Regions from separate parts of the Bacillus sp. FSL K6-6540 genome, predicted to be linked through region 3. Evidence: predicted binding sites of a transcription regulator. Region 3 holds the regulator's gene; each other region holds the start of a gene.
The links. Region 3 encodes LexA, which represses DNA repair genes until DNA is damaged. Its sites were predicted from a motif close to CGAACATATGTTCG; they were not measured.
Positions count from the first base shown of each region.

Region 1 (7,810 bases), 640 kb from region 3:
GCGGTCCGGCCCAGCGCTGGAGGGCGACCTCCATGACCTTCATGCCGAACAGAAACAGGACAAGACCATAACAGACGGGAAACCAGAGCGTGGATAGCATGATGTTCTCCTTTTTGTAAAATAAGGTGGGAGCGGAGTTTCCAGCAAAGCCGAAAGTCATCGGTCATCGCAAGAAAACGATCTCTTCACTCGGTCGGGTAACTGTGAAAGCACGTCGGTCGACGTTTTTCTTAATTACGTATATGACCCTTGGCGGACATGCATACCTATTGCAATAAACCAGGGGATAATTTTAAGGAGTGAAATACAGTGCCATCGGTTATTTTGGAGCGCAGTCGAAAAAAGAGACTGGAGCAGGGGCACCCTTGGGTGTATAAAAGCGAGATTGCTTCTGTCGAGGGCGAGCCCGAGCCGGGCGATATCGTATCGGTGTTCAATCATCAAGGCCGTTTTCTTGCCTCCGGGTATTACAATCCGCAATCACAAATCACCGTGCGCACCGTTTCGTATGAACCGGTCGAAGCGATGGACAAGGCTTTTTTCGCAGCCAGATTTGAGGAATGCCTGAAACACCGGGAGCGGTTTATCGGAGACGAGAATGCTTACCGGCTGGTATATGGCGAGGCTGATTTTCTGCCGGGACTGATCGTGGACCGTTTTGCCGACGTGCTGGTCGTGCAGCTACTGACGCTGGGCATGGATCGATGCCGTGCGGACATCGTGGAGGCGCTTGTCGAAGTGGTACAGCCGAAAGGAATTTACGAGCGCAGCGACGTTTCCATCCGGGAACTGGAAGGGCTGGAACAGCGCAAGGGAACTCTTTACGGGGAGTGTCCCCGCCACGTCGTCGTGACGGAGAACGGCTTGAAGATCAAAGTGGATATCGAAGAGGGTCAGAAGACCGGATATTTCTTTGATCAGCGGGAGAACCGGGCATCCATCAAACCGTTAATGACCGGTTGGGGAAGCCGCAGCGGGATTACGCTTCAGGCCGTGGAGCGGGACGGTGAGACGAAGACCCTGCCGGTAAACAAAAGCGGAAAAGAAGTTACGTTCCCGTATTGGGACGGCGCAACGGTGCTGGAATGCTTTTCGCATACGGGCAGCTTCACGCTGCATGCATGCAAATACGGCGCCAAGAAAGTCACCTGCCTCGACATATCGGAGCATGCCATCGAAAGTGCCAAAGAGAACGTGGAATTGAACGGATTCCAGGATCGCGTGGAATTTGTGGTGGATGACGCCTTCCAATATTTGCGCAGCCAGGTAAAGGGTTTGGAAGAGCGCGAGCTACGTGCCCAAGGGGACCAGAAAGTGGATACCTCGAAACCGTTGACCGCGGGCGGAGGGCGATCCTGGGACGTGGTCATTCTGGACCCGCCGGCGTTTGCCAAAACCAGGTCGGCCGTCAAGGGGGCTTGCCGCGGGTACAAGGATATCAACCTCCACGGCATGAAGCTGGTCAACGAGGGCGGATATCTGGTTACGGCAAGCTGCTCGTACCATATGCGGCCGGATTTGTTCCTGGAGACGATCCAGGATGCGGCGAAGGATGCCGGCAAAATTCTGAGATTGGTGGAATGGCGTGCGGCCGGCAAGGACCATCCGCAAATTCTTGGGGTCGACGAGGGACATTATTTGAAATTCGCCGTCTTTGAAGTGCGCAGCAAATCAAAACTGTAAACACCCCAGCTTGGCGGTTCATATAGAGGATCTTGCAATGGTGGATAACCACGATGGCAGGGTCCTTTTTCATATGTCCGAAATCGTTGGGAATGGGAATGAAATCCAAACGTATGTTCCACCAATCAGGACTTATGTTATACTAGTAATCAGCATCTTTTTTGATAGAGCCGAACCATCACGCAAGATTTGACATACATTTTTGATCTTGAACTACTAGATTCAAAGGGCATGATTTCACCGGGTCAGCAGCTGGTTTTGAAGGTGAATGAGTCTCTTTCGGCAAGATGTAAAGGAGGCATAGCATGAGCGTTCAATTTGTTATCGGCAGGTCGGGCAGCGGCAAGAGCACGTCGATCCGCCAAGAGATGATCGAACGGTTGGAGCATAATCCCAAGGGGGATCCGATGATCTTGATCGTTCCGGAGCAAGGCTCCTATGAAGCGGAGCACGCGCTCGTCAATGCGGGAGGCATTCGCGGCATGATGCGCGCGCAGGTGCTTAGCTTCCGCCGTCTGGCTTACCGCGTCATGCAGGAAACCGGCGGAGCCGCGAAAGTGGCGATCAGCGAGGAAGGCAAGCGGATGCTGCTGTATAAAATTCTGCGGAGGCGCAAGGAAGAGCTCCACATGTTCGGCGCCTCGGGAGAGCAGCATGGCTTTGTCGGCAAGCTGAGCGAGCTGTACACGGAAATGAAGCGCTATTGCATTGACGCCTCATGCGTGGAGGAGCAGCTGGGACAGATGGTATCCGGCTCCGGGAATTCACCGATGCTGCGGCGGAAGCTGGAGGACATCGTAACGGTCTTTCGCGATTTCGAGGTTGAAATTTCACGGTTTTACATGGATGAGGAAGACACGCTGGCCTCATTGGCTGAGGGTGTGACCGAATCGGAATATATCAAGCGTGCCGACATCTGGATCGACGGCTTCCACGGCTTTACGCCGCAGGAGTACCGGGTGCTGCAGGAGATCATCGTGCATGCCAAGCGAGTGACGATCGCGCTGACGCTGGACAAGCCTTACAGGAACGGGACGGTTCCGCATGAGCTGGATCTCTTTCATCCTACTGCGGTGACGTACATAAAGCTCAAAGGGATTATCGATGAGATCGGGCTGGAGGCGGAGCACCGCATTCTTCATCCCGATGTTCTGCCGCGGTTTCAGGAATCTCCCATGCTTGCCCATCTCGAGCGCGGTTATGATCGGAAGAAGCGCTGGGCGGAACCGGATGAAGGCCCGGACACAGCGAGCAGTCCAAACCGCGGGAGGAAAGGTCTGCTTTTACACGCTGCCAGCCATCGCCGGGCCGAAATCGAGGGAGCTCTGCGCGAAATGCTGCGGCTGGCACAGGAGGAAGGGGCAAGATACCGCGAAATGGCTGTTTTTGTCCGGAATATGGGGGACTATGAGCATCTGATGGGTCCTTTGTTCAGGGAATACGGCGTTCCTTATTTTCTCGATCAGAAGCGGAGCGAGCTTCACCATCCGCTGGTCGAGTTCATTCGCTCAGCGCTTGATGTCATCGGACGCCGGTGGCGTTATGAAGACGTATTCCGCTGCGTGAAGACGGATCTGCTGCTGCCGCTGGACGGTTCGCTTACCCGTGAGGACATGGACCGTCTGGAGAACCATGTGCTGGCTTCCGGAATCCAGGGCACGCGCTGGACGGACGGCCGTCCCTGGAAGGGAGTTCCAAGCCTTTCTTTAGAAGAGGGGGAAAGCGAGATCCGCAATCAGGACGGCATGGCGGCGATCGAGTACGCCAGGAAGGTGATAACGGAACCGCTGCATACGTTCGAGAAGCGGATGAAAAAGGCTGCGAGCGCGATGGATCAGAGCACCGCGGTCTATCGGCTGCTGGAGGAGTGCGCTGTGCCCGAGAAGCTGGAGCTGTTAAGCCGGGCTGCACTGGATGCCGGGCGTCCTGAGGAAGCCCGGGAACATCGCCAGGTATGGGGAGCCGTGCTCGGCCTGCTCGACCAAATCGTCGAGATGATGGGCGCGGAGAAGCTAAGCACCGAATTGTTTACCGGCGTGCTGGGTACGGGACTTACGGAAATGAAAATGGCTCTTGTGCCTCCGTCTCTGGACCAGGTGCTCATCGGCAGCATGGACCGGACGCGGACGGGCGGGGTGAAATATGCTTTCCTTCTCGGCATTAACGACGGCGTGCTCCCGGCCCAGTTCCAGGATGACGGCATCCTGACGGAGCCGGAACGGGTTCATCTTGAAGACCGCGGGCTGGAGCTTGCCCCGAGCATATCCCGAAGACTGCTGGATGAACGGTTTCTGATCTATAATGCGCTGACTTCGGCCAGCAAACAGCTGTGGGTCAGCTACCCTGCAGCGGATGATGAAGGCAAGCCGTTACTGCCATCCGAGGTGGTGCGGCATCTGAAGCTGATGTTCCAGCTGGAAGAGGAGCCTTTGTTTCCAAGACCGCATGCCGGGCAATCGGCCCTTGAGCAGGAGGGTTATGCGGTCCGTCCGGACAAGACGCTTGCTTATTTAGCGGGCCGGCTTCGCGACTGGAGGAATGGGGAGGAGATCCCGGATTTGTGGTGGCATGTTTACAACTGGTATGCGGAGCAGCCGGGTTTGCGGCCCCGCCTCACGACCATGCTCTCCTCCTTGTCTTACCGGAATGAAGCCCGGCCTCTCAAGCTGGAAACCAGCAGACAGTTGTACGGAACGAAGCTGCGGACAAGCGTATCCCGGATGGAGCGCTTTGTTGCCTGCCCGTTCTCCCATTTTGCCTCCCATGGGTTGAAGCTGAGAGAGCGGCAGCTGTACAGGCTTCAGGCTCCCGACATCGGACAGCTGTTCCATGCTGCCTTGAGCAGCATGGCCGTCAAGTTCCAATCGCAGCATCGAAGCTGGGGAGACCTGACCGCTGAGGAATGCCTGCGCGAAGCGGAAGCGACCGTGGATCGGCTCGCACCGATGCTGCAGGGTGAAATCCTGCTCAGCTCCAAGCGGTACGGCTATATTTCGCGAAAGCTTAAAAACATCGTGGGCCGAGCGTCGGTCATATTGGGAGAGCAGTCGAGGCGCGGCAAATTCGAGCCGATCGGCCTTGAGCTTGATTTCGGTCCCGGAAAGCCGCTGCCTCCCCTGGCGTTTGAATTGCCGAACGGGACCAAGATGGAGATTGTCGGGCGCATAGACCGGGTCGACATGGCCCGAGGCGAGCATGGCATCATGCTTCGGGTCATTGATTATAAATCGAGCCAGAAGGATCTGCGGCTGCATGAGGTCTATTACGGCTTATCCCTGCAGATGCTGACCTATCTGGACGTGCTGCTGACGTTTGCGGAGGAATGGCTCGGCGAGCAGGCCCTGCCTGCGGGAACCTTGTACTTCCACGTGCATGATCCGGTATTGCAGTCCGCCAACGGCATGACGCCGGAGCAGGCGGCAGAGGAGCTGCTCAAGCGCTACAAAATGAAAGGTCTGCTCCTGGCAGACCGCGAAGCGGTGTCCCTCATGGATTCGTTCCTTGAAAAAGGGCACTCTGCCATCCTGCCCGTCGCCGTCAAAACGGACGGCAGCTTCTACAGCAGCGCGGCCGTGGCAACGCCTGACCAGTGGGAGACCCTGTTGTCCGCCGTGCGGGAGAACATGCTGAACATCGGCTCCCGCATCACAGGCGGCGATGTCGCGATTAAACCGTATCGGATACAGCAGGAGACCGCCTGCACGTTCTGTTCTTTCCGGCCCGTATGTCAGTTCGACGACGCGATTGAGGGCAGCGAATACCAGCTGCTGGGCAAACCGGGCAAAGATCAGGTGTGGGATATGCTTGGACATCCGAAGGGAGGAGAGAGCCGGTGAGAGAGATGATAGCAAAACCCGAGGGAAGCATGTGGAGCGACGACCAGTGGAAAGCCATTGCGCTGTCGGGCGACGATATGCTGGTTGCAGCTGCGGCAGGTTCAGGGAAAACCGCCGTGCTGGTTGAACGGATCATTCGCAAAATCCTGGACGATGCCGCCGGGTTCAGCGTAGATCGGCTGCTTGTGGCTACCTTTACGAAAGCCGCCGCTGCCGAAATGCGGGGACGGATCCGGGAAGCGCTGGACCGTGAGCTGGACCGGGATCCGGACAATGAGCATATCCGGCGTCAGCTCGCTTTGCTTGGCAGAGCGTCGATTACAACGCTGCACTCCTTCTGCATGGAAGTCATTCGGCGATATTATCAGTTAATACCGCTGGATCCGGGATTCCGCATCCTGAACGAACATGAGGCGGATTTAATGCGGCAGGATATGCTGGAGGAGCTGTTCGAAGAGAAATACGGTGAGGCGGAGGGGGACCCGGAAAGCCGGTTTCTGCGCTTGGCGGACTGGTTCAGCGGCGAGCGAACGGACGATGCGCTGTACCGTCTCGTGCAGCGTCTATACGATTTCTCCCGCAGCCATTCATGGCCGTCACACTGGCTTAGGGAGACAGCCGCCGGCTTTCAGGTGGCCGATACGGAAGCTCTCGGTAACACGCCATGGGTCCAGAGCATCTTGGCTGATGCACGCCTGGCTTTGAACGGAGCGGCAGGGCTGCTGCAGCAAGCCAAGGCCATTGCCCTGCAGCCGGGAGGGCCAACACCGTATGCGGACAATCTCGATGAGGACTTGCGACTGGTGGCTTCCCTGCTGGAGGCCATCGATACTTCGCCGTGGGAATCGTTGTACGGCATTTTCCGCGAGGCGTCTTTCGGCAAGCTCAAATCCGTTCGGAAGGATGAGGTGCTGCCGGAGCTGCAGGAGCAGGTCAAGGAACTGCGCGACAACGTGAAGAAAATCGTAAATGAGCTGAAAAATGCATTGTTCGGCCGTCCGGCATCGGAGTTTTTGCGGGAGCTTCATACGGCAGCGCCGCTGATGATGGAGCTGGCCGAGACGGTGATCGCGTTTGGCGAGCGTTACAGGGAGGCCAAGGCGGCCAAAGGCATGGTCGACTTTAACGACCTTGAGCATTACTGCCTCCATATACTTCGCCATCCCGATTCCGTGCCGGGACATATGATGCCTTCCGATGCGGCGATGGATTACCGCGAGCAGTTTGATGAAGTGCTGCTGGATGAATATCAAGATACGAACAGCGTGCAGGAAGACATCGTACGATTGATTTCCCGGGAGATGCCGGGCAACCGGTTTATGGTCGGCGACGTGAAGCAGAGTATTTATCGGTTCCGTCTGGCGGAACCGGGACTGTTTCTCGATAAGTACAAGACGTTTTCTTCCGGGACAGGCACGTCCCAAACAGGCATCCGAATTGATCTGGCCCGTAATTTTCGCAGCCGGATGGAAGTGGTGGACGCCGTCAATTTGCTGTTCCGGCAGATCATGAACGAATCGGTAGCCGAGATTGCCTATGATGAACGGGCCGAGCTTGTATGCGGAGCTTCTTTTCCGGAACAGGAAACGAACGGAGGCGCGAATCCCTACATGCCCGAAATGCTGCTGATCGACCGTGCCGGAAAAGGTCCGGAGGAGCAGTCCGATGAATCGGCTTCCGAAGAGGACGGGGTTCAGCTTGAAGCTGAGGCGCTCGAAATGGAAACCGCCCAGCTGGAAGCCCGCGCCATCGCCCGCAAAATCCGCGAAATGACAGGCGAAAGCGGAAAGCCGCTCATGGTTTACGATAAAGGGTTGAAAACGATGCGGCCCGCCGGGTACGGAGACATGGTCATTTTGCTGCGCTCCGCCATGGTTTGGGCACCGTTAATTATTGAGGAGTTAAGGCTGGAGGGAATACCGGCATTCGGCGAGCAGAACAAGGGATACTTTCAGGCTACGGAAGTGGAAATCATCTTATCGCTGCTGCAGGTGATCGATAATCCGCGGCAGGACATTCCTTTGGCTTCGGTATTGCGCTCGCCCATTCTTGGATTATCCGAGGAAGAGATGGCACAGGTTCGCCTGTGCGCGAAAGGGACTTATTACGATGCGCTGAAGGCAGCGGTCTCGTTAAGCGTCGCGCCGCCGGTCATGGATCCGGCACGCCCTATGGGCTTCGTCGACGGAAAATGGACGCCGGGCGCAGGACTGGAAGGCCTGGCCGAAGCCGCCGCCGGTCATGAGCTCGTAGCAGGCAGCCATCTTTCGGATGCCCCGCTAACGGCGGAG
Region 1 is NZ_JBBOXH010000001.1:2,084,842-2,092,651, forward strand. Features, by position in the region: gene MHH82_RS09120 (Na/Pi cotransporter family protein) at 1-100, opposite strand, end outside; gene MHH82_RS09125 (class I SAM-dependent rRNA methyltransferase) at 310-1,683, shown strand; gene addB (helicase-exonuclease AddAB subunit AddB) at 1,989-5,519, shown strand; gene addA (helicase-exonuclease AddAB subunit AddA) at 5,525-7,810, shown strand, end outside.
Region 1: a site for LexA is predicted at 1,790-1,803, ahead of addB (helicase-exonuclease AddAB subunit AddB). Genes of this name have one in related genera too.

Region 2 (7,810 bases), on a different contig from region 3:
TTCCGCTTTATCCTCAGCTGCTACTGTGGCACGAATGACATCGCGAATTTCTTTATTTATCGTTTTCGGCGTAATGCCGTGCTCTTCATTAAACCGCTCCTGCTGCTCGCGGCGGCGTTTTGTTTCATTAATCGCAATTTCCATAGACTTCGTTATTTTATCGGCGTACATAATGACGCGGCCTTCCGCATTTCTCGCTGCCCGTCCGATGGTCTGGATCAGCGACCGCTCCGAACGAAGGAAACCTTCCTTATCCGCATCCAAAATCGCAACAAGGGATACTTCGGGAATGTCCAAACCTTCCCTCAGCAGGTTGATGCCGACAAGCACATCGTACTTGCCAAGGCGCAGGTCGCGGATAATTTCAATCCGTTCAAGCGTCTTGATTTCAGAATGCAGATAGTTTACTTTAATGCCGATTTCCTTTAAATAATCGGTCAGATCCTCTGACATCTTCTTCGTCAAAGTTGTCACAAGCACCCGTTCATTTCGCTCGATTCTTGCTTGAATTTCGCCGATCAAGTCGTCAATCTGACCTTCGATTGGACGGACGTCAATAAGCGGGTCAAGAAGCCCCGTCGGACGAATGATCTGTTCGACCATTTCATCTGTATGTTCAATCTCGTACGGCCCTGGTGTTGCTGATACATACACGATATTGTGCATATGCTTTTCAAATTCCTCAAAACGAAGCGGACGGTTATCAAGCGCTGATGGAAGCCGGAAGCCGTGATCCACGAGCACCTGTTTCCGCGCCTGGTCTCCGTTAAACATGCCGCGCACCTGGGGAATTGTCACATGCGACTCATCCACCACGATCATAAAATCGTCTGGGAAATAATCAAGAAGCGTATACGGCGTTGAACCTGGAGGCCGCAGAGTCAAATGTCTTGAATAGTTCTCGATGCCGGAGCAGAAACCCATTTCACGCATCATTTCAAGATCATATCTTGTCCGCTGCTCTAAACGCTGCGCTTCAAGGAGCTTTCCGTTTTCGTGCATGACCTTCAGCTGCTCCTCAAGCTCCTTCTCGATATTTTGAATCGCCTTCTCCATTTTCTCGGCCCGCGTTACGAAGTGGGATGCCGGGAAAATCGCAACATGATCTCGGTCGCCGAGAATTTCTCCTGTCAGCGCATCCACTTCCCGAATCCGTTCGATTTCGTCACCGAAAAATTCAACTCTGATACAATGCTCATCACGGGATGCCGGAAAGATTTCCACTACATCCCCGCGCACACGAAATGTACCGCGCTGAAAGTCGATATCGTTGCGGGCATATTGGATGTCTACAAGTTTTCTGAGCAGCTCATTGCGCTCAATTTCCATTTCAGTCCGCAGTGACACGACCATTTCCCGGTATTCCTCAGGCGAACCGAGGCCGTATATACAAGACACACTCGCAATAATAATGACATCTCTGCGCTCAAACAAAGCTGATGTGGCGGAGTGTCTCAGTTTATCAATTTCATCATTAATACTAGCGTCTTTCTCTATAAATGTATCCGTTTGAGGCACATACGCCTCCGGCTGATAATAATCATAGTAGCTGACAAAATACTCGACAGCATTGTTCGGAAAAAATTCCTTGAACTCACTGTAAAGCTGTCCAGCAAGGGTTTTGTTATGGGCAATCACGAGAGTCGGCTTATTGACTTCTTTAATCAAATTAGACACCGTAAATGTTTTCCCAGTTCCTGTCGCACCCAGCAGAGTCTGATGCTTCTTGCCCTCCTGAATTCCTTTCACAAGCTTTTCAATGGCTTTCGGCTGATCTCCCTGGGGCTGATATTTCGAGACTAACTCAAAGCGATCTTTCACAAAAATAAGCCTCCGTTTCTTTAACGAAATCTTCCTATAGATATAGTAACACAATGGAAAGCAAAATCACTAAAAATACGAACTAAAGTTCGGTGGTTTTTTATTTCCAGCTGTTTTTGTGTATAAAAAACCTGCTTTTAAATCGTAAAAGCAGGTATTCAGTCTTTATATTCATTATGTCCGATTTATTCTTCTTTTTTCTCTGCAGCTTTTTTGGCCATGTACAGTCCGCCAGCCACAAGAGACACAACATCCAATCCTACAATAAAATACGTTTCTGTATAGCCTTTTAAATAAGAGGCAAACAGCAATGCAGCTGTTAAAGCGATCGCCACATAATGATTAAAGGTGACTCTAGTAAATAGAACAACAAGCATAAAAGGGAAAAACAATGCAAAAACGGCTTTTGTAATCAACAAAAACCCTCCTCAGGGATTCTTCATCTGATCTGATTATAGTAAAAAATGAAGAATCGGACAATCGTGCATTCGCTCCCTCTCCTACACCATACCCCTTTTCAGCCAAAATCAATCACCATATTTGCATTTTGGTGCCGGTCAAAACTTATTCCATGGTGCCGCTGTTCTAATCAGCGGCACTTTTTTTATTACATCATCAAGTCCGCCGCCAGATTCCGAGAATAAAAGAAAATAGGCATACAGTACCAGTACGGCCGCATTTTCCAGGATAATATAACCAACTTAACTATTCATTTTATTTAGGACTTTCTGCGTTTGACAGCATTTTCCTGAAAACCTACAATTGAATGATAGTGTTTACTATCATTTTTTAAACACAGGCTCCGCAATAAAAAGACTAGAGAGAAAAACAAAATGAATGAAGAAAAGAGGGGTTTCAAATATGTATTCTGTTTTATTTCGCCAGGCAGAAGAGTCCAGCCAGCTGGCTGGAGCAAAAGGAATGAATTTGATTAAATTGACCAAACACGGTCTTCCTGTTCCGGACGGGTTTATTATTCAAACGAATGCGCTCGCACGTTTTATGGAGGACAACCAGCTTCAAGAGACTAGTGAAAACGTCGAAAGCGGGATCATTTCTGGAACATTTTCGGATGAGCTGAAAGATGAGCTGACTAGTTCCTTTTATAAGCTTAGAGAATCATATCGATCCGTAGCCGTGCGTTCTTCGTCTGCTTCGGAAGATTTAGAAGGCGCCTCATTCGCGGGTCAATATGAAACCTACTTAAATATCAAAACAGAGGAAGAGTTTCTGGCTAAAGTGAAAGAATGCTGGGCCTCATTTTTTTCTGGGCGGGTCAGCAGCTATAAGAAAAAAATGAACAATCAAATCGCAGAGCCGTTAATGGGAATAGTCGTTCAGGGGCTGATCGATTCAGAAATGTCAGGTGTTATCTTCAGCCGCAACCCTGTTACCCATGATGATAGAGAGCTTTTAATCAGCGCCAGCTACGGGTTGGGTGAAGCTGTTGTTTCAGGAAGTGTTACCCCAGACACGTTCATTGTTAATAAATCTTCGTTTGAGATTCAGAAAGAAATAGGTGCAAAGGAAATCTACATGGAGTCTGCGGCAGAAGGAATTGCTGAAAAAGAAACGAGTGAAGACATGCGCAGCCGTTTTTGCCTTACAGATGAACAAGTGATTGAATTGGCTGAAATCACAAAAAAAACCGAAGACCTGTACGGATATCCTGTCGATATAGAATTTGGAATTGCTGATCATCAAATATACCTTCTGCAAGCTCGCCCGATTACAACCATTGATCAGGACAAAAAGGCGGCAGAAGAAAAACGCAGCTTCATGATTACCGACACTGATATGAATGATTTCTGGCTTAACATGGAATCTAATATTGAAGGTCCGGTGAGTCCGTTATTTTCATCCTTCATCGTGCCGGCATTGGAATATGGCTTGAAGAAGAGCATGCAAAAGTTTCCGATTGGTGTAGTTGTTGATGAAGTAAAACTTTATCGCGGACATATTTATTCCAAAAACCAAGGTGGACAGCAGCCTCCTTCTGAAGACTGCGGCAAAGAGCTTTTCCCGATTTTATCGGAGCATATGTATGACATCATCAATCACACATACCTCCCTTTTTACCGGACACTGGACCAGCTCGCACAAACTGAGCATACCGCAGAAAGCGCACTGGATGCTTTTCAAAAACTAAAGGCCTTTTATCTCACGGCTTATGAAGAGCACTTCAATATCGTTTTCCCGCAAATCCTTTTAACAAACAAACTGCAAGCGATGTATCAGGACATTCAAGGAGAGTCCGAAAACGCTCATTTTTATGAGATGCTGACAGGAAAAATGAACAAATCACTGGAAACGGACAGTTGCTTATGGTTATTTTCTATGGAAGTTCAGGAGAACCCGAACCTTCTGACCATTTTTGAAAACAACAAGCCTGAACAGCTCCAGGAGAAATTAGAACAAACAGATGAGGGAAGACACTTCCTGAAGAACGTCCATGAATTCTTGCAAGAATACGGATGGAGATCTGTTAAAAGTCATGATCTGATTGAACAAATCTGGGTGGAAAATCCGTATTTCGCTCTGGCCAATATTCAAAATTATGTCCGTAATGGCTATCATTTTGACAATGAATTTCAGAAAACGAAAGAAAAACGAGAGAAATTATACAATGAATTCTTGGAAAACATAGAAGATCCCGGTTTGCGCACCGAATTTGACCGCTATTATCAATGGACACTGAACTCTGCAAATATAAAAGATGATCACCACTTTTATATTGACGCCATGCTGGATGCCAAGGCGAGAATCTTTCTGCTGAAGATAGGTGAATTGCTGGCGGAAAACGGTGTCATTCAAGATCGTGAGGACCTTTGGTTCTTATATGACGACGAAGTGGAACAAGCGCTTCTTCACCCTGTATCCCTGCAAGAAAAGGCTGAAAAACGCAGACAGATTTTTCATGAGTATGAGCTGGCCCAAGCCCCTGCCTACCTCGGCACCCCGACAAAAGAACAGCTCAAAGCAGCTGAAGAAATTGTCGGCGCTGTGATAGAGGATGAAAAAAACACAGAGAATCATATTTTTGGCATTGCGGCATCAAGCGGCATTGCGACAGGTCCGGTGAAAATCATTCGGGACGCCAATGAATTTTCTCAATTCGCGCCTGGGGACGTACTCGTTTGCAAGATGACCACACCGCTATGGACCAGCCTGTTTCAAGACGCCAAAGCGATTATTACAGACACAGGCGGCATTTTGTCTCACGCTGCGATTATTGCCCGTGAATACGGCATTCCAGCCGTTCTCGGCACACGCACGGCAACCGAAAGACTGCGAGACGGTGACATCATCACTGTTGACGGAAGCAGCGGCAAAATCACAGTTGTCAGCCGGTCCTGATGCGTCCCCCTCTTTCTTATACAAGCGGGGCGGGTGTATACTTGTCCTGCCAGTATACTCGTGAGGTGAAACGTATTGAGACCGACAAACAAGAGAATCCTTGACGCTGCCATGCAGCTGCTCGTCAAAAAAGGATATCGCGCAACAACTACAAAAGAAATTGCAGAAAAAGCAAATGTAAGTGAAGCGACGATTTTCAGGAACTTTAAAAACAAACAAGGACTAGTTGAGGCTTTGCTTTCTCAGCATTCTTCAAACAGAGGCAGCATTTTGGAACAAACAGAAGGGGATTTGTACAAAGACCTGCTTCATATCGGAACCTGTCTCTTGGAGGAGCTCGAACATAGAAAAGATATCATTAAAATCAGCTTTCGTGAACCGGCCATGTTTCAGGATGTCATTAACCACGTCACTGAATATCCCCAATCTATGAAACAGCTATTGGTTGATTATCTCAAAACGATGGGTGAGAAAGGGGTTATTCAGACAAGAAATGAAGCGGAGAATGCCGACGTGTTCATGTCGATTATCTTCGGTTATTTCATTCACCGTCTCCACTTAGGAGACCGGGTCATATCAATGCCCCAGGAAAAAATGCTGGAGCACAGCACAGCTCTATTTGTCAAAGGAATTTCTGCTGATTAACTCCTTGGCATAATAAAAAGGAGGATCCCAATGAGCTCAAGAAAAGAATGGGCGCTGATCGTCTCGCTATTATTGGGGGCCATTCTGGCTCCCATTAATTCAACGATGATCGCGGTCGCGCTCTCATCTATTTCCCATACGTATAACGAGTCCATCGCAAGCATCACTTGGGTGGTTACCGTTTATTTAATCGTGATGGCAGTCACACAGCCGATTGCAGGAAAGCTCGGTGACATGTACGGCAATAAAACAATGTACTTATGGGGAGTCGGCCTTTTTCTAATCGCATCTCTAGGCTGCGCCCTTTCACCGAGTCTGCTCCTGTTAATTGTTTTTCGGGCATTGCAGGCTGTCGGCGGGGCATTGCTTACGCCAAACAGCATTGCCATTATCCGGCATGTTGTTTCTGAAAAACGCCTACCGAAAGTGTTTGGATTTTTCGGACTGGGTGCGGGACTTGGTGCAGCACTCGGGCCTTTTATCGGCTCTATACTGATTGACAGCTTCAGCTGGCATTCGATTTTTTGGGTCAACATCCCGTTCCTCGCCATTGCTTTATTTACGGCATTAACAATGTTTCCTCAATATAAAGAAAATAAATCTGACGCGCCGCTGGATATCATCGGCTCTCTCTTGCTTGCAGGCAGCATCGTTTCCATTATCCTGCTGACGAAAAATGAGGCTCCATGGGGATATGCGGTATACAGTGTATTGATACTTCTTTTTGTTCCGCTTTTTTTCAGAAGAGAAAAACGTACCAAGCACCCTATCATTGACTTTGCACTGTTTAAAAGCTCAACCTTTACAAATGCGAATCTATCAGTCTTGTTAAGCAATTTGATGATGTATGCCGTCTTATTGATTATGCCGTTATTTATGACGAACCAATTTGGGCTTAATACGTCTAACAGCGGGATGGCGCTTTCTGTATTTTCGATCTTCATGTCAGCCAGCAACTGGGTGGGCGCGCAGCTCCATCACAAATGGGGAGCCAAAAAAATCATTTTTCTTTCATTTGCCATGATGGCTGGTGCGAATCTATTATTTTTGCTGTTAAGCAGCTCGCATTCTGTCTTGTTCCTCATGCTCTCTCTTATCCTTGGCGGGCTCGCTTCCGGAGTCGGTCTGACCAGCATGCAGGTGTCATCCCTTGCCACAGTAGACCCCGGAATGTCAGGAGTGGCATCCGGTATTTTCTCGACCTTCCGTTATTTCGGAAGCATCATTTCATCAGCCTTAATTGGCCTGATTTCGGGATATCACATCCTATTTATGATTCTCTTTGCTGTATCCATCATCGGCGTTTTTGTTTCATTGGGCATCAAATCTGATGAAACGGCACGGATAGAAAAAAACTCAGCGTAACACAAAACAGCCCGGCATCGCATCTTCCTGCGGTGCCGGGCTGCCTTTTATGATCCAGAAGCGACTGCTTCGTCTTCACGGTCATCCTTTACGAAGAGGATGCCCAATTCATGATGTTCTCCTTCATAAGAAGCTCGCTGGTCAAAACGAATTTCTCCATTCAAACCGATAATTTCAAGCTTCACATATGCACGGTTATGCTGAAGCGCTTCATAGAAATCAGAAACATTCTTAACCGGTATGCCATTGACTTTCGTTATGATTTCCCCGATTTTCAATTCCAGGTCCTCAGCCGGCGTATTGGGGATAATCCCAAGCACCATTAAGCCCTGATCCCTTTTCGAGAAATAAAACGGAGCCGCGTTATCATTCACTCTTTGCTTTATGGACAGAAAAATGCGCCCTAACAAAGCAGTACAGACCGCTGCCCCCGCAAGCGGCGTCCACAGTAAGCTCGCTGCACCGAGAACTGCGACGGCAAGACCGAGAATACAAACGCGTTTCGCTGTGATCCTTATACTCGTTTCAGGCAGCGATCCCTGTACCCTTTGTCCAAATCCGACAAAGTAAGGAATCCATAGAAAATGGAATGAGCTGCCGGGAACCGTAAACACGGGCCACC
Region 2 is NZ_JBBOXH010000002.1:250,963-258,772, forward strand. Features, by position in the region: gene uvrB (excinuclease ABC subunit UvrB) at 1-1,821, opposite strand, end outside; gene MHH82_RS33700 (CsbA family protein) at 2,007-2,237, opposite strand; gene MHH82_RS33705 (PEP/pyruvate-binding domain-containing protein) at 2,683-5,178, shown strand; gene MHH82_RS33710 (TetR/AcrR family transcriptional regulator) at 5,254-5,823, shown strand; gene MHH82_RS33715 (MFS transporter) at 5,854-7,188, shown strand; gene minJ (cell division topological determinant MinJ) at 7,236-7,810, opposite strand, start outside.
Region 2: a site for LexA is predicted at 1,900-1,913, ahead of uvrB (excinuclease ABC subunit UvrB). Genes of this name have one in related genera too.

Region 3 (7,810 bases):
TATCCGAATGGCCGGTACCCCAAGTAGTATTATGCTATCCTTCGATCTGTTCACGGATCCTCTAAATATATATCCTTGAACGGTTATCGACTAGTGCTTTAATCGCGGGCCGCCTTTTTGTTCGTTTTCATCAACCCATTCAATCGATTCCAGCTGTTGTCTAAAGTTACTGCGAATATTGTTAAGGTATATTTCCCGAAGCTCGGCCCGTTCTTTGAGCTCCTCCTCGGTCAGCCCTTCATTCTTCTTCTTTCTTGCTAATACATTGATGCGTTCTACCAAAGTATCGATGTCCATGACTTCTCCTCCAATTTCGATATCATGTATAACTTAAACATGTGAAAAAGAGCTTGTCAAGGCAACTGAGCCCTTGCAAACTCTTCTCAGAACAAATAGGAATATATGATGCGCATAAACGAATACCGTCTATGGGGAGGAAATCTATAGTTATCTATTGTAAACGCGCTATTACGCGTAAATGATTCAATCTGACAAGCAGAATATGATGTGTCATTAAACAGGAAGTAACCAGCCGTATGTGGTGATTATATGGAGTATGAATGCCTATTGGTTGAAGCAACGTCAAATCACCAAACCGGCAATGACAGCACTTCCCCAGCCTGTATGTCCGGACCCTTCAATCCGTTCATTCTTCGTATGCTATCCAGATATACGCGTGTATCCATATCCGCAGGTTTGTGAAGGGAAGCAATTCGCCACAAGCTATCGCCATATTGAACGATCACCTGCTTCTCTCCAGTCGGCTTCTCTGTCCCACCGGCAAAAACGGAATATGCACCTGTCCAAAAGATGGCCACAATTAGCAGGGTGAACAACAGTTTATTCAAAGGGATCGAAGCTATCTTCGATTTCAAGTAAATGCCCCAATTCTTCGATGATTGTTCTGTTACCACCGGAACGTTCTCATAAATGCTGCGGTATGTACTGTATTTCAACATGGAATCATCATCTCCCAAACAAGTGTTCTCTTATGGATTCATCTTAACACGAACACTTGTTTGATTCAATACCCAAAAGAACATTTGTTCTATTTTATTTTAGAACTTATGTTTGTACGAACGGTAGTTCTATGTTATAATTTTCCCAAACGTTACTAAATGGGGTTGATACGGCATGTCGAAAATATCCAGCCGCCAGCTGGCGATCTTAGAGTTTATCCGCAACGAAGTTCGTAGCAAGGGTTACCCGCCTTCTGTCCGGGAAATCGGCGAGGCTGTCGGACTAGCTTCCAGTTCTACGGTCCATGGTCATCTGGACCGTTTGGAGAAGAAAGGCCTGATCCGCCGTGACCCTACGAAACCAAGAGCGATCGAGCTGCTTGGCCAAGAAGAATCCGAGAGCGCGAATCTGTTTACGCACACCATAGCCAGAGTGCCTGTCGTCGGGAAAGTCACAGCAGGCGTGCCGATTACGGCCATGGAGAACATTGAAGACTATTTCCCGCTCCCTCAGCATTACGTGGGCGACGATAAAGTGTTCATGTTGTCCGTAGTCGGCGACAGTATGATTGAAGCCGGTATTCACAGCGGTGACTACGTCATCGTTCGCCAGCAGCAAACCGCGGACAATGGTGACATTGTCGTTGCAATGACAGAAGAAGATGAAGCAACCGTGAAGACCTTCTATAAGGAGAAGGATCATGTACGATTGCAGCCGGAGAATCCTACCTATGAGCCGCTGCGCTTGAACCATGTTACGATTCTCGGGAAAGTGATCGGTCTCTTCAGGGACGTACACTAATTCCATAGAATTATGAATAAGAGGTTACCTTCCTTATTTGGATGGTAACCTCTTTTTTAGGACATGCACTAGAACGTTCCGGTCTTACGCAACACTAGAACCAACGCATTTTGCCTAAGATCTAATTGATACATTCTTTCAGAAACATAATCCGGCGAACCTTCGCCTCCCGGTCCCTCCGTAGACTGCAGAACAAGCTTATTCTCCTTCACCTCGGGAGCCGTACCTGGTCTATAATACGAAAAGTAGGATACCAAGGACTCATCCTGAAATCGAAGCTGCACGGCATTACCCGTTTCATGCTCTACGGCGAACGCATAGATTTGTATGCCATGACAGTCCCTATATTGCGGTGCCAGTATAAATACATCGGCATCTTGAAACGGCAAGCGAATCATATCAACTGGAGCAGATGTCGGTTGAATAAATGTAAGCCCCTCCAGCGTAGTGACTTCATTTGTAACTTGGTTAGTACTATACTGCACGCTGTAGTTTCCGGTAAACGACCGATCCGTTTCGATACCGAAGCAGCTCGGTGCACCCAATGTCGTTATTTTTTCCTGTCCAACTGCAATAACGTTTAACCGTCCTTCATCCGTTACGCCTTGTGCCCGGATTGTCTCCTCCTTAGTAGGGGGCATAGTCCCTGCTCTCTGTTGTTCGTCCCTGCCATAAGGCAATTGAAAGGCAAATAAAATAATCAGAAGCATGAACCCGCCAGCTAATCCAACTTGTAAGTACTTTCGACGTTTAGGTTTGCTGTCGGTGAAAATCACGGACCTATGCACGTTTTTTTTCATTTCGGAAGTGAACTTTTCATCTGTAAAGGGAGCTTTTTTCGCCCGGTTGTACCAGCCTGGTTTATCCTCATTCATCGTTCTTCTCCTTCATTAGGTTTTGCACTCTTTTCCTGGCCCGATGCAATCTTGATTTTACGGTGCCTGTCGCAATATGAAGCAGCTCCGCAATCTCATGCATCGGCATTTCATAGTATAGGTCCAGGACCAATACTTCCCTAAGCTTGCTCGGCAAAGTCATAATTATTGCCCATATTTCATCCGTATACTGCTCGTCCAAATATTCCGCTTCCGCTGACTGGCTTGATGAACTGACGATAAGCTTGTCTTTAAGGATGACTTTCCGAAAGAAAAAAGCCTGTTTGTACCGGAACGCCGTATGTCGCGTGATCGTTAGCAGCCACGTTTTCAGCGTCGCCTGACCGCGAAAGGTATGTATGCCGTAATAGGCCTTAATAAAGGCTTCTTGTGCAATATCGTCTGCCAAGGCATGCTGTTTGGTCAAAAAATACGCATAATTCCACACATCGTTTCCATATTCATTCATGATTTTATCCAGCGTCTGGCTGTCCATGACCGTCATCTGCTTTAAGTATTCGAGCTCCAACCGATTCACCTCATCTAATTAGAGTCATGGAAGCGAGCAAAGGTTCCTTTTTTCGTAAAATAAAAAAGAATCTCCCGTAGGTAAGGGAAGATTCTTTATGGACTAATATTAGTGCGTGACTGAACTGATTCTGTAAAAGAATTATTTATATGTACCTGTCAGGAATATAGTGTCATCCCCTGTTATATCTTTCTGAAATTTCACATTTACTTCAATTTGATTTGCATCTTCAATATCAATAACGATATGCTGTCCAATATCTTTAGGCGACAGCATAAGTTCTTTTATCTTTGTCTTGCCATTATATATCGTTACTGAGATATCATTACGGATATTAATCGGTAACAATGAAAGATCTAGTACTTTATATTTTCCTTTTGGTTCAAGAATGATCGTTTTTTCAGAATTATTAATTTCTCTCATTACGATACCGGAACCGTAATCTTTTCCATTATGTTCGGTGTACTGCTTATCACTTGTGGTGAGGGAAGTACTATTAATCTTGATTCCTTCTTTGGTTATAATTGTTGTATCTGGTTTTTCTCCGATAATAATTTTTTGATTCTTGCTATCATATTCAACGACAGAGCCAAGTGCCTCGGAGATCGCTTTTACAGGGATATAATTTGAGTTGTTGTATGTAATTGTTGCAAGTTTTTTTCCTGATTGATCTTTTGGAACCCAATCTTCACCATTAACCTCATATTTAATTCCCCAGTTTAAATTTGCACTTATTTTTTCTAGTGCAGGAGCAGCTCCTACCCCTATTGTCATTCCTCCTAACATCGTTGCCACTGAGAGTAAGAGAATATATTTCTTTTTCATCACCTGAACCTCCTATATATTGGAATTCAAATTCAAGTAATATTGTAAGTGACTTCATGGATGAATTCAATCACATAAAAACAATGGAGTGTCGTCTTAAAGACCTTAGCGACTAAAAGTTATAATACCTGAGTTGTTCAAACACGTAAGCTAAAAACGTACTTACGGTTTAGACAAAAAAAATCCCCGCTGCCACTTGGCAGCGGGGATTCCTCTATTAATACATTGTAATGTACTGATCGCGTTCCCATTGGTGAACTTGCGTTCTGTACATATCCCATTCGATCTCTTTCAGCTCGTAGAAGTGAGCCAGCGCATGGTCACCGAGTGCATCGGAAATGACTTCGCTGCGGATCAATTCGTTGAGCGCTTCTTTCAGGTTTGCTGGCAAGCTTGGGATGCCTTCCTCGATGCGCTCTTCTTCCGTCATCACGTAGATGTTGCGGTCGATCGGTGCCGGAAGCGACAGCTCACGCTTAACGCCGTCCAAGCCAGCTTTCAGCATGACAGCCAGAGCCAGATACGGATTCGCAGCCGGATCCGGGTTACGCACTTCGATGCGCGTGCTCAGACCGCGGGATGCTGGAATACGAATCATCGGGCTGCGGTTACTTGCAGACCATGCCACGTAGCAAGGTGCTTCGTAACCAGGCACGAGACGCTTGTACGAGTTCACCGTCGGGTTCGTGATCGCAGCAAACGCGCGTGCATGCTTAAGAATACCCGCCATATAGTTCCGAGCCGTTACGCTCAGGCCAAGCTCGTCGCTCTCATCAACGAACGCGTTCTCGCCGCCTTTGAAGAGCGATTGGTTGCAGTGCATGCCGGAGCCGTTTACGCCGAATAGCGGTTTTGGCATAAACGTTGCAATCAGACCATGCTGACGAGCGATCGTCTTAACAACCAATTTAAAGGTTTGAATCTGGTCAGCCGCTTTGATCGCATCTGCGTACTTGAAGTCGATTTCGTGCTGGCCAGGCGCAACCTCATGGTGAGAAGCTTCGATTTCGAAGCCCATCTCTTCCAGCGTCAGCACGATGTCACGGCGGCAGTTCTCGCCGAGATCCGTAGGCGCCAGGTCAAAGTATCCGCCCTGGTCATTCAGCTCCATGGTCGGATTGCCTTTTTCGTCGGTTTTGAACAGGAAGAATTCCGGCTCCGGACCGACATTCATGGAAGTGAAGCCCATCTCTTCGGCTTCCTTCAGTGCTCTCTTCAGAATACCGCGCGGATCTCCCGCAAATGGGGTGCCGTCCGGCATGTAAACATCACAGATCAGACGCGCGACGCGATCCTCGGATACCCAAGGGAAGATCATGAAGGTATCCAGATCCGGGTACAGGTACATATCGGATTCCTCGATACGCACATACCCTTCGATGGAAGAACCGTCAAACATCATTTTATTATCAAGCGCTTTAGGCAGCTGGCTTACCGGAATTTCAACGTTTTTGATCGTTCCCAGCAAATCTGTAAATTGCAAGCGGATAAATCGAACATTTTCTTCTTTGGCGATGCGTAGAATGTCCTCTCTCGTATAACTCACTTTATCCTCTCCTTTTTAAATAAAAAAACTAGACTCCATGAAGAATGATAGCATGGCAATCCTTATTTATTAAAAAACCGGGATAATTCCCCTTGAATCAATGAAACCTGACCCGGTCTTTTAGCGGTAATCAATTCCTGCTTCAGCAAACGGCGCAGCTGCGACTCCGACATCTCACGGCGTCTGTTCTCCGTATCCGGCGTAATGACGGTAGCCTCTTCAGACTCTTTCGTGACCGGGTTCATGACTTGCTTAATGCCGGCAATGTTCACGCCTTTTTCAATCAAAGCCTTAATCTCTAGCAGTCGCTCCACATCATTGAAGGAAAACAGGCGTTGGTTGCCCGACGTACGGGCTGGGACAATTAAATTATGCTGCTCATAATAGCGAATTTGTCTGGCAGATAGATCCGTAAGCTTCATAACAATGCCTATCGGAAATAACGCCATATTCCTCCGAATCTCATCACCCATATCTCATCAACCTTCCAAGTGGTTATTCTGATCCTATTGTACATTTCCTGATCAGCCACGTCAACCGCATGTGAGGATAACTTACAATAGTTTACGATCTTTCATGCTTTGGAGTGCCATAAGTACCCCATATTTAACATGAGAATAAGTCAAACCACCCTGCATGTAGCCGATATAGGGTGAACGGATAGGCGCATCCGCGGACAATTCCAGGCTTCCTCCCTGAATGAACGTGCCTGCCGCCATGATCACCGGATGCTCATATCCCGGCATATCCCAAGGTTCGGGAACCACATGGCTGTCCACGGCAGCGGCCTGTTGAATCCCTTGTACAAAAGCGATCAGATGTTCCGCTCCGCTAAAAGATACCGCCTGGATCAAATCGGTACGCTCATCCTGCCAGCCCGGCTTGGTCGTAAATCCCACGGCTTCAAACATCGCAGCAGCATAGACGCTTCCCTTGATGGCTTGCCCGACGGTGGAAGGTGCCAGGAATAAGCCCTGATAGATTCCTCGGGTTGTTCCCAGCATAGCCCCGACTTCACGTCCGATTCCGGGTGCAGTCAGCCGATACGCCGCCTGCTCGACATAGGCTGCTTTGCCGCATATGTAGCCGCCGGTTTCGGCAATGCCGCCGCCAGGATTTTTGATTAGGGAACCCGCCATCAGATCAACGCCGACCTCCGTCGGTTCCAGACGCTCCGTAAACTCACCGTAGCAGTTATCCACAAACACGATTACATCCTCGCGAATGGACCGTATACGGCTTACCATCTCGCCAATTTGGGCAACGGTAAACGAAGACCGCCAATCATATCCCCGGGAACGCTGGATACCGATAACTTTCGTCGAAGGCGCGATAGCACTCTCGACCTGCTCCCAATCAATGTCCCCTTGTTCTGTCAGGGCCACCTCACGATAGCCGATACCGAAATCGCGCAGCGATCCGGTGCCGTCCCCGGGCTCGCCAATGACTTTATGCAGCGTGTCGTAGGGACGCCCTGTAATATAAAGCAGCTCATCTCCCGGTCGTAATACACCAAACAAAGCCGTCGAGATCGTATGGGTACCCGAAGCAAAATGGGGCCGGACCAGGGCCGATTCGGCTCTGAAGACGTCAGCGTAAACTTCATCCAGCACTTCACGGCCACGATCATTATAGGCATAGCCGGTGGAACCCGCAAAATGGAAATCACTCACCTGAAACTTCTGGAAAGCATCAATGACCTTCCACTGATTAAAATCAACAATGGTGTCAATCTCCCGTATACGCCGACTGATTTTGGACTCAATCTCACTGCTCAATTCAAGTATATCTTGCGAAAATCTTGCCATGACGAACTGCTCTCTCCTCTTATACACATGATGTCTCACATCTTAACACATATTTTTGTTACATAGAACTCATCAACGTTTCAAAACCGCCCGGAACACGCAATATAAGCCCCTGAACAGGGGCTTATGCGCATTTACTACCTATGCTTAAGATCCATTCTGAACGTAATCATGAAGTAAATAACCCATCTTTTCATAATCCGCTTTATTGATCCGGACCTCATAGAGGATATCATTCTCGTCAAAAGACTGCTCTAACACGTCTCCGACCCGGTATACTACCGAGTTCAAATCGCCGCGGTCGGCCGGAATCCGGAACGTGACGTTGCCTCCGGAGAGCCGGTCCTGAATCGCTTCGCGCACCGATTCCAAATCCTGATCAACGTACGCGCTGATCTTTAATTGCCCCTCACCCGTCGGCAGCATTTCCAGCTGGCCCGGCTCACATGCATCCTTTTTGTTAAAC
Region 3 is NZ_JBBOXH010000001.1:2,728,178-2,735,987, reverse strand. Features, by position in the region: gene MHH82_RS12260 (DUF896 domain-containing protein) at 91-297, opposite strand; gene MHH82_RS12255 (LysM peptidoglycan-binding domain-containing protein) at 588-959, opposite strand; gene lexA (transcriptional repressor LexA) at 1,135-1,761, shown strand; gene MHH82_RS12245 (hypothetical protein) at 1,830-2,636, opposite strand; gene MHH82_RS12240 (RNA polymerase sigma factor) at 2,629-3,165, opposite strand; gene MHH82_RS12235 (stalk domain-containing protein) at 3,307-3,990, opposite strand; gene glnA (type I glutamate--ammonia ligase) at 4,208-5,536, opposite strand; gene MHH82_RS12225 (MerR family transcriptional regulator) at 5,599-6,009, opposite strand; gene MHH82_RS12220 (methionine gamma-lyase family protein) at 6,091-7,344, opposite strand; gene hflX (GTPase HflX) at 7,492-7,810, opposite strand, start outside.